3 regions of the Massilia sp. UYP34 genome follow, and region 2 is predicted to be linked to each of the others. Evidence: riboswitches for the same ligand, from Rfam matches in the RefSeq annotation. Region 2 holds a riboswitch; each other region holds the start of a gene.

Region 1 (4,687 bases), on a different contig from region 2:
ATACCAGCGTGCCGGCGACCGCTTCAGTTTTTCCCGTGTACGCATGTCCGTCTCCGTCGTGTTCAGGCAAGAGGGCAGTGTGCGCGTGGAATAGGTCATCCGTGTTGCATTAGCTCAACGGCGGGCGCGATGGAAAGCGGCGTTGTGGCGGCGCCGCACCGGTTGTGTCACCGTTTATGTCGACGCACAGCGTAAAATAGCGCCTTGGACGAAAGATTAAGAGAGCAATAGTATGTCTATTCAATGGTTCCCTGGCCACATGAACGCGGCCAAGCGGGAAGCGGCCGAGCAGATGGAAAACATCGATCTGGTGATCGAGGTCCTCGATGCGCGCCTGCCCGAGGCGAGCTGCAACCCGCTGGTGGAAGAGCTGCGCAAGTTTCGTCAGCGCCCTTGCCTGAAGATATTGAACAAGATCGACCTGGCCGACCCGAACGCGACTGCCGCCTGGAAAGCCTATTACGATGCCCAGGAAGGCGTGACCGCCTATCCGATGACGACCAAGAAGCCGGCCGATGTCGCCCGCATCCCGGACCTGGCCCTGTCGCTGGCGCCGCACCGCGGCGTGCCGACCAAGCCGCTGCGCATCATGATCATGGGCATCCCGAACGTCGGCAAATCGACGCTGATGAACGCGCTATTGAAAAAGCGCGTGGCCAAGGTGGGCGACGAGCCGGCCGTGACCAAGACCCAGCAGCGCCTGTACCTGAACAAGAACGTGGTGCTGGTCGACACCCCCGGCATGCTGTGGCCAAAGATCGCCATGGCCAGCGACGGCCTGATGCTGGCCGCCAGCCACGCGATCGGCACCAATGCGCTGGTCGAGGAAGAAGTGGCCGAATACCTGGGCGACCTGCTGCTGCAGCGCTATCCGCAACTACTCACGGCGCGCTACGGCTTCAAGACCGAGGGCATGGACGGCGTGGCCGTGATCGAAGGCGTGGCCCAGCGCCGTGGTTTCCGCGTGCGCGGCGGCGATTTTGATTACGAAAAGGCGGCGCATACGCTCTTGCAGGATTACCGCCAGGGTGCGCTGGGCCGCATCAGCCTCGAGACGCCCGAGTCGCGCGCGGCCAGCCTGGCCCAGCATCAGGCCGAGGTGGCCGAGAAGGCCCGCATCGCGGCCGAGAAGGCGGCCGCAAAGGCCGACGAAGCGGCGCGCGGCAAGCGCGGGACCTAAGGCCGCCCCAGGGCCGCGGTTTTCATCGTTGGCCCAAACCCGTCGTACCCGCGAAGGCGGGTACCTAAGTTTGCTAGCGTTTCGACGGCGCCGACAGTACTTGGATACCAGCCTCCGCGGGTACGACGTGCTGGAGCCGCAGCAAATTGTTCAAGCCTGCGGCGCCGCCCCGAACCTGAAACTCGACACCGTCAAATTCCCCATGAACGCGTCTTCATGATAGACGCAGGCCGCCGCCTCCTGTTCGGCCGCCCCCAGCGCCACCATCAGCGGGATCAGGTGTTCCTCGCGCGGGTGCGCCGCCCGTGCCATCGGCGCCGCCTCCCAGCGCAGCATGGCCTGTTCGCGTTGGGCAGGATCGAGTTCGAGCAGCGCGTGCTGCAACCAGCCATCGAAGGCGCGTGACGCCTCCCGCCCGTTCGGCCCGAACTGGCGCAGGTTGTGGTACGACAGCCCGCTGCCGATGATCAGGATTCCCTCGTCGCGCAGCGGCGCCAGCGCGCGGCCCGCCGCCAGGTGCGCGGCCGGATCCAGGTCGCGCCGGATCGACAACTGCACCACCGGCATGCGCGCTTCCGGATAGACCGGGTACAGCATCGAGAACGTGCCATGGTCGAAGCCGCGTTCGGCGTCCAGCGCGGCCGGGTGACCCGCGGCCTCGAGCAGGTCAGCCACGCGCCGCGCCAGCGCCGGCTCGCCCGGGGCCGGATACTTGACCTGGTAGGTGTGCGGCGGGAACCCGCCGTAGTCGTAGATCATGCCGGGCGCCGTGCCGGACGACACCATGAACTGCGGCGTCTCCCAGTGCGAACTCACGACCAGCACCGCGCGCACGGCGTCGTGGGCCTTTCCTTCGGCCTCGGCGCGTAGCGCGGCCAGCGAGGCGGCCAGCTGGTCATAGGCCGAACCGTACTGCTCGCGCATCCACGGCCAGGGGCCGCCGCCGTGCGAAACGAAATAGGTGGGTAAACGCGCCATGGCCGTTCCTTCTGAAGCATGAAAACAACGATGGTAGCCGATCCCGCAGCAAGCTGCCGGCGGCCGGTCAGGCTGCATCTTGTCAAGGTATAATCGCCCCGTTTTGGTGCTCTCGCGCGCTTCCAGGCGCGCGAAGTTAAACGGGAAACACGACATGGCCGCGCCACGCGCCGCCATGGAAGTGTGCTGCCCCCGCAACGGTCAACAAGCGCCGCGCCTGCATTTGCAGCGCGGCAGGCATTCTCGACAACCACTGTGCATGCCGCGCAGGAAGGTGAGGCCGCCATGCTTGCCAGCCCGGATACCGGCCAAAGCAGGTGGAAGCGCCATGCGTTTCCGTTGACTCCGGGCTGCGGGGAAGCAGGCCGGTGCCTTTTATCGAGAACACATTCATCATGATTTTTGCAGCCGCACCGCGCCGCGCGCCACTCGCACTGGCTTGCGCTGTCGCCCTGTCCGCCCTCGCCACCCAGGCCGCAGCACAGGACAGCGTCCAGGAAACCGCCCAGCACACGATCCCTTCGGTCCTCATCACCGGCCCGCGCTTTCCGGCCCAGGCCACGCCGATCGGCGCCAGCGTCATCACCGCCGAGCAGATCCGCAGCGCCGGCGCCCTTGACGTCAATGCCGCGATCCGCAAGATCGGCGGCGTGTTCGGCCGCCAGAGCCTGGACGGCTCGCCCGACTTCGGCCTCGACCTGCGCGGCTTCGGCACCAACAGCGCCCAGAACACGGTGGTGCTGGTCGACGGCGTGCGCCTGAACGAGAACGAGCTGGCGCACACGGTGCTGTCGACCATTCCCGTGGACACGGTCGAGCGCATCGAGATCACGCGCGGCGGCAGCAGCGTGCTGTACGGCGACGGCGCCACCGGCGGCGTGATCAACATAGTCACCCGCCGCGGCGCCGGCAAGGATGGCACTTCGGGCTCGCTGTTCGTCGAAGCCGGCCGCTTCGACCACCGCGACCTGCGCGCGTCGGTCACCCACGGCGCCGGCCCATGGTCGTTCGACGCCGCAGTAAGCGACCGCCGCACCGATAACTACCGCGACAACAACCGCTACGAGCAGACCAGCTTCAGCGGCGGCGTGCAGTTCGCCTATGCGCCGAATGGCCGCGCCGGCCTGCGTTTCGAGAGCGCGCGGTCCGACTCGCGCCTGCCGGGTTCGCTGACCGAAGCGCAGTTCCTGGCCATTCCGACCCAGAGCAATACGCCGGATGATTTCGGCTCGCTCGACACCGATCGCCTGACCGCGTTCGTCGAGCACCGTGTCGGCGCCTTCGAGCTGGCGGCCGAGCTGTCGCACCGCGAGCGCGAGGTTGCGTCGACCTATGTGTCCCCTTTCTTCGGTACCTCGGCATCGATCTACGAATCCGAGCAGACCCAGTTCTCGCCGCGCCTGCGCCACACCGTCGACCTCGGCGGCAAGCGCAACGAGTTTGTCACCGGCATCGACCTGATCCGCTGGGAGCGCGACGTCAGCGCCGATTTCTCGGCCGGCGCCGCGCGCCAGGACGCGACAGCGTTTTACCTGCGCGACGAACTGCGTTGGAACGCGCCGCACAACGCCCGCCTGGCGGTCGGCGCTCGCCACGAGCGCTTCGAGAAGGACTACAGCGACCCGCTGGCCTTCCCGCCGGTCGTGGGCGAGCACCGCAGGCAGTCGCTCAACGCCTGGACCGTGGAAGGCAGCATCGACGTGATGCCACGCGTGACCGTGTTCGCCAAGGCCGGCCGCAGCTACCGCATCGCCAACATCGACGAGAACGCCTACCGTTCGACCCTGGACGTGCTGGAGCCGCAAACCTCGCGCGACCTGGAACTGGGCGTCAGCGCCGGCACTGAGGCACGCAAGGCGACGGCGCGCGTGTTCCGCCACCGCCTGACGGACGAGATCTTCTTCGACCCGACCATCGGCTTCGGCGCCAACACCAACCTGGATCCGACCCGGCGCCAGGGCGTGGAGCTGGAAGGGCAGGCGATCTTCGCCAAGGCCTGGCGCCTGACCGGCGCGTGGCAATACGTGCAGGCCGAGTTCCGCGACGGCCCCAACGCCGGCCGCGAGATGGTGCTGGTGCCCAGGCATGTCGTCACCGCGCGCCTGGCCTGGACGCCGGGCGACGGCCAGAGCGCCGACATCGGCGCCCATTGGGTCGACAGCCAGCGCTACGGCAACGACTTCACCAACGGCTGCAGCACCCGCATGCCGTCGTTCACCACGATCGACGCCCGCTATGCGCGCCGCTTCGGCCCGTGGGAAGTGGCGGTGTCGGGCCTGAACCTGGCCGACCGCCAGTACTACAGCCAGGCCTACAGCTGCCGCGCCGGCATCTATCCGAGCGACGGCCGCCAGCTGAAACTGTCGCTGCGCTTCGACTTCTGAAGCCATGAAGTCCGCGCTGGCGGCCGTGCTGGCCGCAACGTCAGTCAACGCGCTCGCGGCGATCGCCGTCGTCGACGACGCCGGGCGCACGGTCACGCTGGCGCGGCCGGCCCAGCGGGTGATCTCGATGGCGCCCCACGTCACC
Region 2 (4,687 bases):
CACCCCTCCACCATTGACCTGGTCGCGCCCGGCGGCCTTGCCCGCCATCTGCCGGCCCAGGCCAAACCCCAGGCGGGTCGGCAGGATGTCGCCGTCGACCGCGTGGAAGTTGCGGCCCGTCGGCAGCGCCTCGGGCGAGCGCAGCGGATCGTTGCCCTTGCCCGGCTCGATGTAGCGGCCATCCAGGCCGGCCAGCAGCGCCGCCATCTCGCGCCGCGGCGAATCGCGCAGTTTATGCACGACGTCGGGGTCGTCGATGCCGCTCTTCTTCATCGAATCGAGCATCAGGTCGAGCGACTCGCGGCTCCACGGCCGGCCGAACACGTGCAGGCCGTGGGGCATGAATTTCTCTTGCAGCTTGGTGAGATAGTGGCCGATCTCGTGCGCGAGCAGGTCGTCGTCGGCGGCATCGAAGCCGATGCCGCGCACCGCCAGCACGTCGGACATCGACGCTTCCAGCTCGGCGCGCAGGTTCAGGGCGACGACCCGCTCGCGCATCAGCTGCGCGGCCTGGGCCTTGAGCGATTCGGACGATGCGGCCTCAAAACTCTCGACGAGCTGGCGCAGCGACAGCAGCTCGTCGTACAGCGGCGTGGCGGCCAGCGGCGGCGTGAGGTGGTCGACGATGACGGCCAGGCCGCGGCGCTTGGCCTGGGTGCCTTCGCCGACGCCGTCGACGATATACGGGTAGATGCCCGGCAGGTCGCTCGCGATCAGGCTCGGATAATCGTCGCTCGACAGGCCGACGGCCTTGCCCGGCAAGAATTCATAGGTCGAGTGGCGGCCCACGTGCACCACGGCGTCGGCCTTGAAGCGGTCGCGGATCCAGTGATAGAAGCCCAGGAACTGGTGCGGCGGGGTGATGCTGGTGTTTGCGTGCAGCAGTTCCTCGTCCACTTCCCAGCCGCGCGGCGGCTGCGGGCCGATGAAGACGTTGCCGAACACCAGTCCCGGCACCAGCATCTTGCCGCCGTCGACCATCACCTTGCCCGGCGCCGGCCCCCAGCCGCGCATGCCTTCGATGCCGTATCCGATCAGGCGCCGGTAAAGGGGCGCAAGCGACTGGCAGGCACGCGCCCTGGCTTCGTCGAGGCAGGCCATATAGCCGTCTTCCAGCGCATGCAGGTCGCGTGTGGCCTGCACGCGCTGCGGGTGATCGACGCCTTCGACCAGGTGCAGCAGCTCCTCGATCACGGTCGCGGCCTGCTTGCGGCCCAGCGCGCGTTCGCCGGCCTTTTCGGCCGCCAGCACGTCGGCATGCAGGCGCCCCAGCAAGCCGTCCCGCATCTCGCCCCGCACCCGCGGCGACAGGGTCGCGAACCAGCGCGCGTACTCCTGCGCCGGGACGCCGTTGACGGCGCCGGCCATTTCGCGCAGGGCGGCGCGGTCTTCCGGCAGGTTGACGCCGCGCGCCATGATCATGTCGAGCAGCGCCTCGGGCGAAGCCGGCAGCTCGCCGACCGTGTAACCCGCCGCCTTGAGCGCATGCAGCATCCCGAACAGCGACTCCGGCACGTTGAGGTTGTCGGCGCCGATGTTCTGGCGGCCCGGCGGATGGTTGTAGTAGACCATCGCGATCTTCTTGTCCGCGTTCGATTTGGCGCGCAGCGCCAGCCAGCGCGCCACGCGCCCCGACAGGCGGTCGACTTCGGCCGGCAGCAACACGGGCGGACGGTTCTCGATGCCGGTCTGGCGGTCGCGCCGGGCCTGGCCCAGGGCCGCCACCACCATCGGCTGGCCGATGCCCTGCAGCTCGGGCAGGGCCACGCGGTACTGGACCGAATCGGGCGGCAAGCCGTCGGGCGACAGCTGCCACTGCATCGCGGTGCGGTCCGACAGGCGGATCGCCTTGAACACCGGGATGTCCAAACGCTTGAAAGCATCCTCCACCGCCTCCCGGCCCTCGGCGGCGCCGACCACGAAGTCCTGCAGCACCACCAGCGCGGCCGGTTTCGCCGGCGCCACCAGCTCGGGCAGCCGTTCGAGCGCTTCGCGCGAGGCGCCGCCCCAGCGCGTGAGCAGTTGCACGCAGGGCTGGCCGAACTCTTCGATGCGCCGGCACAGCGCCGCGGGCACCACGCCATCCATGTTCGCCAGGTCGAGCACGACCACGGTCGGGCGCTCGCGCAAGCCGAGCGTCGACGCATTGCCCCAGGCGCCGGCGTCCTGCAGCTCGCGCTGCCCCCTGCGCAGGCGCAGGGTCGGCTCCGGCCGCGGATCGGCCAGGGGCGTGCCTGGCGCGAGCAGGTGCCGCATCAGTTCCGCGGTGTTGTCGACGCCGCCCGCCTGCCACACGCGGCGCGCGGCCAGCCAGTGGCGGGCGGCGGGGTCGCCCTCGGCCGCCCGCAGCGCGGCCTGCGGCGGCGCTTCGCCCGAGAGCTGGCGCAGCAGCTCGGGCGAGAAGCCGGCCAGGCTGCCGTGGCGCGAGCGCGTCATGAGGTTCAGGGTCGCTTCGCCGTTGAGCGCCAGCACGGCGGCGTGCGGCCTGGCGTGGCGCGCAAGGGCATCCTTCATGCGCCGCGCCGGGTCGCCGAACAGCGACACCGCCAGGATGGTGTCGGCGCCGCCGATCCACTGCGCCACTTCGCGCTCGCCCGCGGCCATCAGCTGGGCCGGGGTGCGCAGCAGGATGCGGTCTTGCGGATGGCTGGCCAGGTGGCGATGGGCGGCTTCGACGGCGCCCGGCGCGGCGCGCTCGGTGACCACCGCGAACAGGGTGGCGGCGCTGGCGTGCTGAAAGCCCGCCATGCAGGCGAGCAGGAACGAGGTGAGCAAGAACGAGGCGAGCAGAAACGTCAGCGCAGCGCGGATGCGGACCAGGAGAAGCGTGTTCATGTGAACGTCGACCTTTCAGCTGCGCGCTTGACGCGCGCACGACAACAGGCAGCCGTCATCCTTCCACGATGAACAGGGACGCTTGCGCGCGCCGCATGGGCGAACGATCGCAGCGCATGATGCGAGCAAACGAAGAAGGAACGACGAACAACCGACAGGCACGCCCTCACCCCGGGACGTACGGATGCATCGTGGATGGCCGGTCTTCTGGCTCGCCGTCTTCCTTCCCCGGTCCTGCCTTCCCGTGCACGGGGCACAGTGGCGTTCGACCGGGGTCGTCAGGCTTACAGCAGCGGGGGCTGCGCCGGACTGGCGCGCGATGGCTATCGCGCACGTCACCGGCTTCCCGTTTCACCTCCCTGCAGACGAGCAGGAAGGCACCATTCACTTGATTGGGCGCGATTCTACCGCCAAGTTCGATCGCTTGTCACCGCATTATTTCTTGGCAGGCAAGCGCGAAGAGGCCCGGCGCGGCAACCAACCGCGCCCGATCGGCCCGAAAAATAAGTCGCATAGGTTTATTTAGCGGAAGGACGTATACTTGCCGTCTCCCGCTGCCCTGCCCATCGAACGCCGCGCCATGCCGCCCTATAACGCACCGTCTCCCGCCGTTGATCCCGCCACGATGCCGCTGCTGCGCACCGTCGGCTCGAACCAGGTGGGCATGCGCGAGTTCAACGAGCGGGTCGTGCTGCAGGCGATCCGCACCCATGGCAGCCTGCCCAAGGCCGAAGTCGCGCGCCTGACCAAGCTCAGTACGCAAACGGCCTCGGTGATCATCAACCGCCTGCTGGACGAGCAACTGGTGGTCAAGCGCGACGCCGTGCGCGGCAAGGTCGGCCAGCCGTCGCAGCCGATCGCCCTGAATCCGGAAGGCGCGTTCTCGATCGGCATCCAGATCGGCAGGCGCGCGCTGGACGTGGTGCTGCTAGATTTCACGGGCGCGCTGCGCTGGCAGTCGTCGACGCCCTACGCCAGCCCCGACGTGGAACAGGTTTTCGCCGCCATCGACGCCAGGCTGCGCGAGGTGGACGCCTTTCTTGGCCCGGAACTGGCGCCGCGCCTGACCGGCATCGGCCTGGCCGCCCCGCTCACGCTGGGCACCTGGCATGGCCTGGAAAGCCTGCTGCCGCATCAGGCCGAAGCCTGGCGCCGGGTCGACCTGCGCATCCGCCTGCAAGCCATGACGCCGCTCCGCGTGGACTTCGCCAAGGACACGATCGCAGCCTGCGTGGCCGAACTGGTTGCCGGCCGCGGACGCACGCTGAAAAGCTATCTGTACGTGTTCGTCGACACCCTGGTCGGCGGCGGCCTGGTGATCGATGGCGAGCCGCACAGCGGCCAGTTCGGCAACGCCGGCGCGATCGGTTCGATGCCATTGGGCCTGGCTGGAACGGACGAACGCGGCGTGGCGCCGCAATTGCTCGGGGCGGCTTCGCTGGTGCGGCTGGAAGAAATGCATGCGCAGGCGGGCTTGGCGCCGCTCGCCTTCAACGACGACCGCCTGTTGAGCGGCCCGTGGGAAGCGGTGACCCTGCAATGGATCGAGGAAGCCGCCAATGCGATCACCTTCGGCGTGACCGGTGCGGCCTGCCTGCTCGACCTGGATGGCGTGATCGTCGACGGCGCCGTCAGCCGGCCCCTGCTCGAACGCCTGATCGCCGCGATGCAGGAGCAGATGACGCGCTACAGCTGGCAGGGCACCGAGCGGCCGCTGGTGATGGCGGGGACGATCGGGATGACGGCCAAGGTGATCGGCGCGGCTTACCTGCCGCTGCATGCGAACTTCGCGCCGGCGCACGGGTTGTTCCTGAAGGCGGAGCGGCGCTAGCAAGGCGAGCGCGGGGTGTCG
Region 3 (4,687 bases), on a different contig from region 2:
ACGACACGCCCAGCACGTACGGATCGGCCAGGGGGTTCCTCAGCAGCGCCTGCATCATGAGGCCGGCCAGGGCCAGCGCGCCGCCGGTCGCGAACGCCACCAGCGCGCGGCTGGCGCGCAGCTCGAGCAGGGAAGCGGAGAGCGAATCGGGATGGCCGCTGGCGAGCTGGCGCAGCGCGCCGGGAATCTCGTCCAGCGGCACCCGGATCGAACCGGTCATGCCCGCGAACAGCAGGGTGGCAATGGAAAACGCCAGCATGGCGCCGACGATGAGCGTGGCGCGCTGGCGTAGCGGCGGGACGGATGCTTGCATGCTGGCCTGTCGGTGTCGGACACCCGCGGCCTGGTTGCCGCGGGCAGGGGTTATAGCTTAACGGATGCCGTAGCGCAGGGCCGCGAACCAGGTGCGGCCGCTGGTGCCGTAGTTGCGCGCGATCTCGTACTGCTTGTCGGCGACGTTGTCCAGGCGCATCAGCAGCGACCAGTCGGGCGTGAATTGCCAGGTCGTGTGCAGGTTCAGCAAACCGTAGCCGCCAAGGCGACGGTTGTTGGCGGCGTCGTCGAAACGCTCGCCCGACACCGTCAGTTCAAGGCCGGTCTTGAGCGTGCCCATCGTGTAGTCGGCGCCGAAGCTGGCGTGCTTCTTCGCACGGCGCGCCAGTTGCTTGCCGGTGGTCTCGTCGCGCGGATCCTGCCAGTCGAGGCTGGCGCGCAGGTCGACGCCCATCAGGCGGGTGCTGCCTGCCAGCGAGAAGCCTTCGAGCAGCCCTTCGTTGACGTTGTAGGCGCAGCTGCGGTTGACGCCGTCCGGGCACGGGGTGCTCGACACGATCATGTCGGTCAGGCGGTTGTGGAAGTAGGTCGCATCCAGCCGGTAGCCGTTGCCGTCGTAGCGCAGGCCCACTTCGCGGTTGCGGCCTTTCTCGGGCTTGTTGGTTTCCAGGCCGTAGCCGGGGAAGTACAGCTCGTTGAAGGTCGGGGCGCGAAAGCTCGTGCCGACGCTGGCGGTGGCGCGAAGGCCGTTGCCGAAGTCATAGCCATAGCCGGCGGCGCCGGTGTTCTTGCTGCCGTAGACCGAGCGGTCGTGGCGCGCACTGACGTCGGCCAGGTGAGGGCCGCGCCTGGCCGAGTAGGCGGCCGCATACGAATTGGTGATGCGCGACCGGCGCATCGAGTCGACTTCTTCCTTGCGGTGCGTGTACAGCAGTTGCAGGGTGTCCTGGCCGATGGCGATGTCGTTCTGCCAGCTCAATTCGTCCTGCCGGGTGTCGATCCGGCTGGCGCCGGACGGCGTCGCATTGGTGAAGTTGCCCGACTTGTCTTCCGAGCGCGCGTACTGCACCGTGCTGTGCCAGTTTGGCAGGATCTGGTTGCGCATGAAGACCGCGGCGGTATTCAGGTCGTTGTCGCTGTGGACGTCGTAGCTGGCGGCGCCGCTGTCGTACTGGCTGTACAGGCGGCTGGCCAGGAACTGGGCCCCGATCTCGTGGCCCGGCGCGAGCGCCATCGTCACGCGACCGTTGGCGTTGCGGCGACGGTAGCCGTCTTCGTCCGGGTTGTAGCCAAAGGCGCCCGGGCGGGTCGACGAGAAACCGTCCGAGTCCTCGTAGCCGGCGCCGAACGCGTAGCTGACGGCGTTCGGGCCGCCGCTGCTGCCGTAGATGCCGGCATCCAGCTGGCGGGTGGCGTTGCTGCCCACGCCGACCGAGCCCGTGACCACCGGCGCGCCCTCGCCCTTGCGGGTGAAGATCTGGATCACGCCGCCGATGGCGTCGGCGCCGTACAGGGTGCTGAGCGGGCCGTAGACGATCTCGATGCGGTCGATGGCGCCCAGCGGGATTGCGTTCCAGCTGGCGGTGCCGGTGGTCGCCGAACCGAAGCGCACGCCGTCGATCAGGACCACGGACTGGTTGGCGTTGGCGCCGCGGATGAAGACGCTGGTGGCGGCGCCGGCCGCGCCGTTGCGCGAGATTTCGATGCCGCGCTGGCGGCGCAGGATGTCGGCCACCGAACCGGCGCCGGAGCGCGCGATTTCTTCGGCGCCGATGACGGTGGTGTCGGCGATGACGTCGGCGGCGCGCTGCGCGGTGCGGGTCGCGGTGACGACCACGGTGTCGGCGGTGGGCGTGGCGTCAGGCGCAGGAGCAGGCGAAGGAGCCGGTAAAGGAGCGTCGGCGACGGCGGCGGACGAGATGACGGCGAGGGCAAGCGAGACCGCGGCGGCTTGCCGGGTTACTGGAAAATTCATGAATTGTTTCTTATCAAGGGCAACCAGCCGACGTCCCCGTAGGCCAGATTGAACGGCATCGCGCGAGGCGACGCCACCTTTTGGCCGGTATCCGGGCTGACAAGTATGGCCGTCCGACCTTCCCATGCTCGCGCACAGTGGTATGAGGGGGCGGTTTGCCGCATGGCTCGGGGAGAGCATGCGGCACTTGCTTACCGTTGCGGGGGCAGCACACGTTGGCCCTTGAAAGGAGCTTCGTGTTTCCCGTTTAACTGCGACTGCGAACGCAGGCGCGAGCACCAAAACGCGCCCATTATAAGGCGTCGTCAGGTTTCCAGCATCATCACTTCGCCATAGTCGATCCGGTGTGGCGCCTGGGCCGCACGTAGCGCGGCATCGAGTAGCGTGCCGCCGAGGTACAGGGAATGCAGGAGGCGCATGGTGCCGGCGTGGCAGACGATCAGGGCCTGTGGGTGTTCAGCGCGCCGGATATCGGCATCGAAGGCCGCCACGCGCGCGGCCACGTCCATCACGCTTTCGCCACCGCCGGGGCGGTAATGCAGCAGGTCGGCGCTCCAGGCGTCGATCTCGGCGCGGGGGATGTCGTCCCAGCTGCGCATTTCCCAGGCGCCGAAGTCGATCTCGGCCAGGCGGGCGTCGAATACCGGCGCCGGCGAAAGCCGCTGCGCCAGGACCGCGCTGCGGATCAGCGGGCTGGCGTAGACCGGCATCGCGCCGGGCAGTCCCTGGCCCGCCAGTGCGGCCAGCACCCGTTCGACGTCGGCCTGGTTCGCCGCCAGGTCGCTGCGACCGTAGCAGTGCCCGGCCGGCACCTCGGGCCGTGGGTGGCGCACCAGGTAGAGGCGCATCAGCCCAGCGCGCCGCGGCCGAGCGTGGCCAGCACCGCGAGATAGATCGCCACCTCTGCCAGCTGCTGCACGGCGCCGAGGCAGTCGCCGGTATAGCCGCCCAGCCGGCGCGTGAGCTTGCGGGCCAGCCAGCAGGTGACCACCATGGCAGCGACCACGGCGGCGGCGATCGCGGCCAGGTCGAGCAGGCCGAAGGCCAGCAAGCCAAGCGCGGGCAGCAGTGCGGTGACGGCGGCGATGCCGAACTCCCGATCGCTCATGCGCACCGCCAGCGGCTTGGCCTTGCCCTCGGCGCGGGCGTACTCCATCTGCCAGATCAGGGAGGTGGCGGCCAGACGTGAGAGGGGATGAGCCAGCAGCAGGGCGCCGATGGCGCTGGCTGGCGGCAGGCTGGCAAGCAGGGCCAGCTTCGCACCGAGCATGCACACGATGCCGATCGCGCCATAGGCGCCGACGCGCGAATCCTTCATTATCTCGAGCGCGCGTTCCTTCGTCATGCCGCCGCCCAGGCCATCGCAGGTGTCGGCGAAGCCGTCTTCATGGAAGGCGCCGGTGAGGTAGATGGTGGCCGCGGTGGACAGCACGGCCGCCACCGGCGCGGGCAGCCAGTGCGCGGCCACCAGGTAGACGAGCGCGCCGATGCCGCCGACCACGACGCCCACCAGCGGGAAGTAGCGCGACGCGTGGTTCAGCCAGCCTGGTTCGAAACCGACCCAGCGCGGAATCGGCAGCCGCGTGAAGAACTGCAGCGCAATGAAGAACAGGCGCAGCTGGTGCGTCATGCCGAGCGTTCGCTGACCTGCGCCGAGGCGAAGGTGGTCATCTCGTTGAGGAAGTTGGCGGCGGCGTGCAGCAGGGGCAGGGCGAGCGCGCTGCCGGTGCCTTCGCCCAGGCGCAGGCCAAGGTCGAGCAGCGGACGGGCGCCGAGCTCCTCGAGCAGCAGGGCGTGGCCATGCTCGCCCGAGCAGTGCGAGAACACGCAGTAATCGAGGATGTTCGGCTGCAGGCGCGCGGCCACCAGCAGCGCGCTGGTGACGATGAAGCCATCGATCAGCAGCACCTTGCGCAGTTCGGCCGCCTTGAGCATGGCGCCGGCCATCATCGCGATCTCGAAGCCCCCGAAAGTGGCCAGCACCTCGAGCGGCTGCACGGCGTGCGCGTGACGGGCCACGCTGGCCGCGACGACGTCGGCCTTGTGGCGGACTCCCTGTGGCGTGAGGCCGGTGCCGGCGCCGACGCAGCGCGCGAGCGGCTGGCCGGTCAGCTTGTGCATCAGGGCCGCGGCGGACGTCGTGTTACCGATGCCCATCTCGCCGAAGCCGATCACGGTGCCGGGCAGGTCGCGCGCCAGGGCCATGCCGTGTTCGAGCACGGTCGCGCATTCCTGCGCCGTCATGGCCGGTTCGAGCGCGAAGTTGCGGGTGCCGTTGGCAACCTTGCGGTGCACGAGTCCCGCGCGTTCGCCGAAATCGTGGTTCACGCCGGCGTCGACCACGTGCAGCGCGCAGCCGTTCTGGCGCGCGAACACATTGATGGCGGCGCCGTTGCCCAGGAAGTTCTCGACCATCTGCCAGGTGACGTCTTGCGGGAA

Evidence for each region. A riboswitch is a leader RNA that binds a small molecule or an ion and turns the genes downstream of it on or off. The one in region 2 is predicted to bind cobalamin.
Region 1: another riboswitch for cobalamin. It lies ahead of ACZ9AQ_RS13065 (TonB-dependent receptor family protein); the one in region 2 lies ahead of ACZ9AQ_RS03065 (cobaltochelatase subunit CobN).
Region 3: another riboswitch for cobalamin. It lies ahead of ACZ9AQ_RS23675 (TonB-dependent receptor domain-containing protein); the one in region 2 lies ahead of ACZ9AQ_RS03065 (cobaltochelatase subunit CobN).

What each region holds. Positions count from the first base shown of each region.
Region 1 covers NZ_JBWBRF010000006.1:254,932-259,618, forward strand. Annotated here, with positions in the region: gene ylqF (ribosome biogenesis GTPase YlqF) at 233-1,180, shown strand; gene ACZ9AQ_RS13060 (DODA-type extradiol aromatic ring-opening family dioxygenase) at 1,331-2,158, opposite strand; cobalamin riboswitch at 2,246-2,485, shown strand; gene ACZ9AQ_RS13065 (TonB-dependent receptor family protein) at 2,554-4,542, shown strand; gene ACZ9AQ_RS13070 (cobalamin-binding protein) at 4,547-4,687, shown strand, end outside.
Region 2 covers NZ_JBWBRF010000001.1:691,787-696,473, reverse strand. Annotated here, with positions in the region: gene ACZ9AQ_RS03065 (cobaltochelatase subunit CobN) at 1-2,835, opposite strand, end outside; cobalamin riboswitch at 3,016-3,235, opposite strand; gene ACZ9AQ_RS03060 (ROK family transcriptional regulator) at 3,377-4,666, shown strand.
Region 3 covers NZ_JBWBRF010000035.1:8,400-13,086, forward strand. Annotated here, with positions in the region: gene ACZ9AQ_RS23670 (FecCD family ABC transporter permease) at 1-313, opposite strand, end outside; gene ACZ9AQ_RS23675 (TonB-dependent receptor domain-containing protein) at 371-2,248, opposite strand; cobalamin riboswitch at 2,314-2,546, opposite strand; gene ACZ9AQ_RS23680 (histidine phosphatase family protein) at 2,554-3,096, opposite strand; gene ACZ9AQ_RS23685 (adenosylcobinamide-GDP ribazoletransferase) at 3,096-3,878, opposite strand; gene cobT (nicotinate-nucleotide--dimethylbenzimidazole phosphoribosyltransferase) at 3,875-4,687, opposite strand, start outside.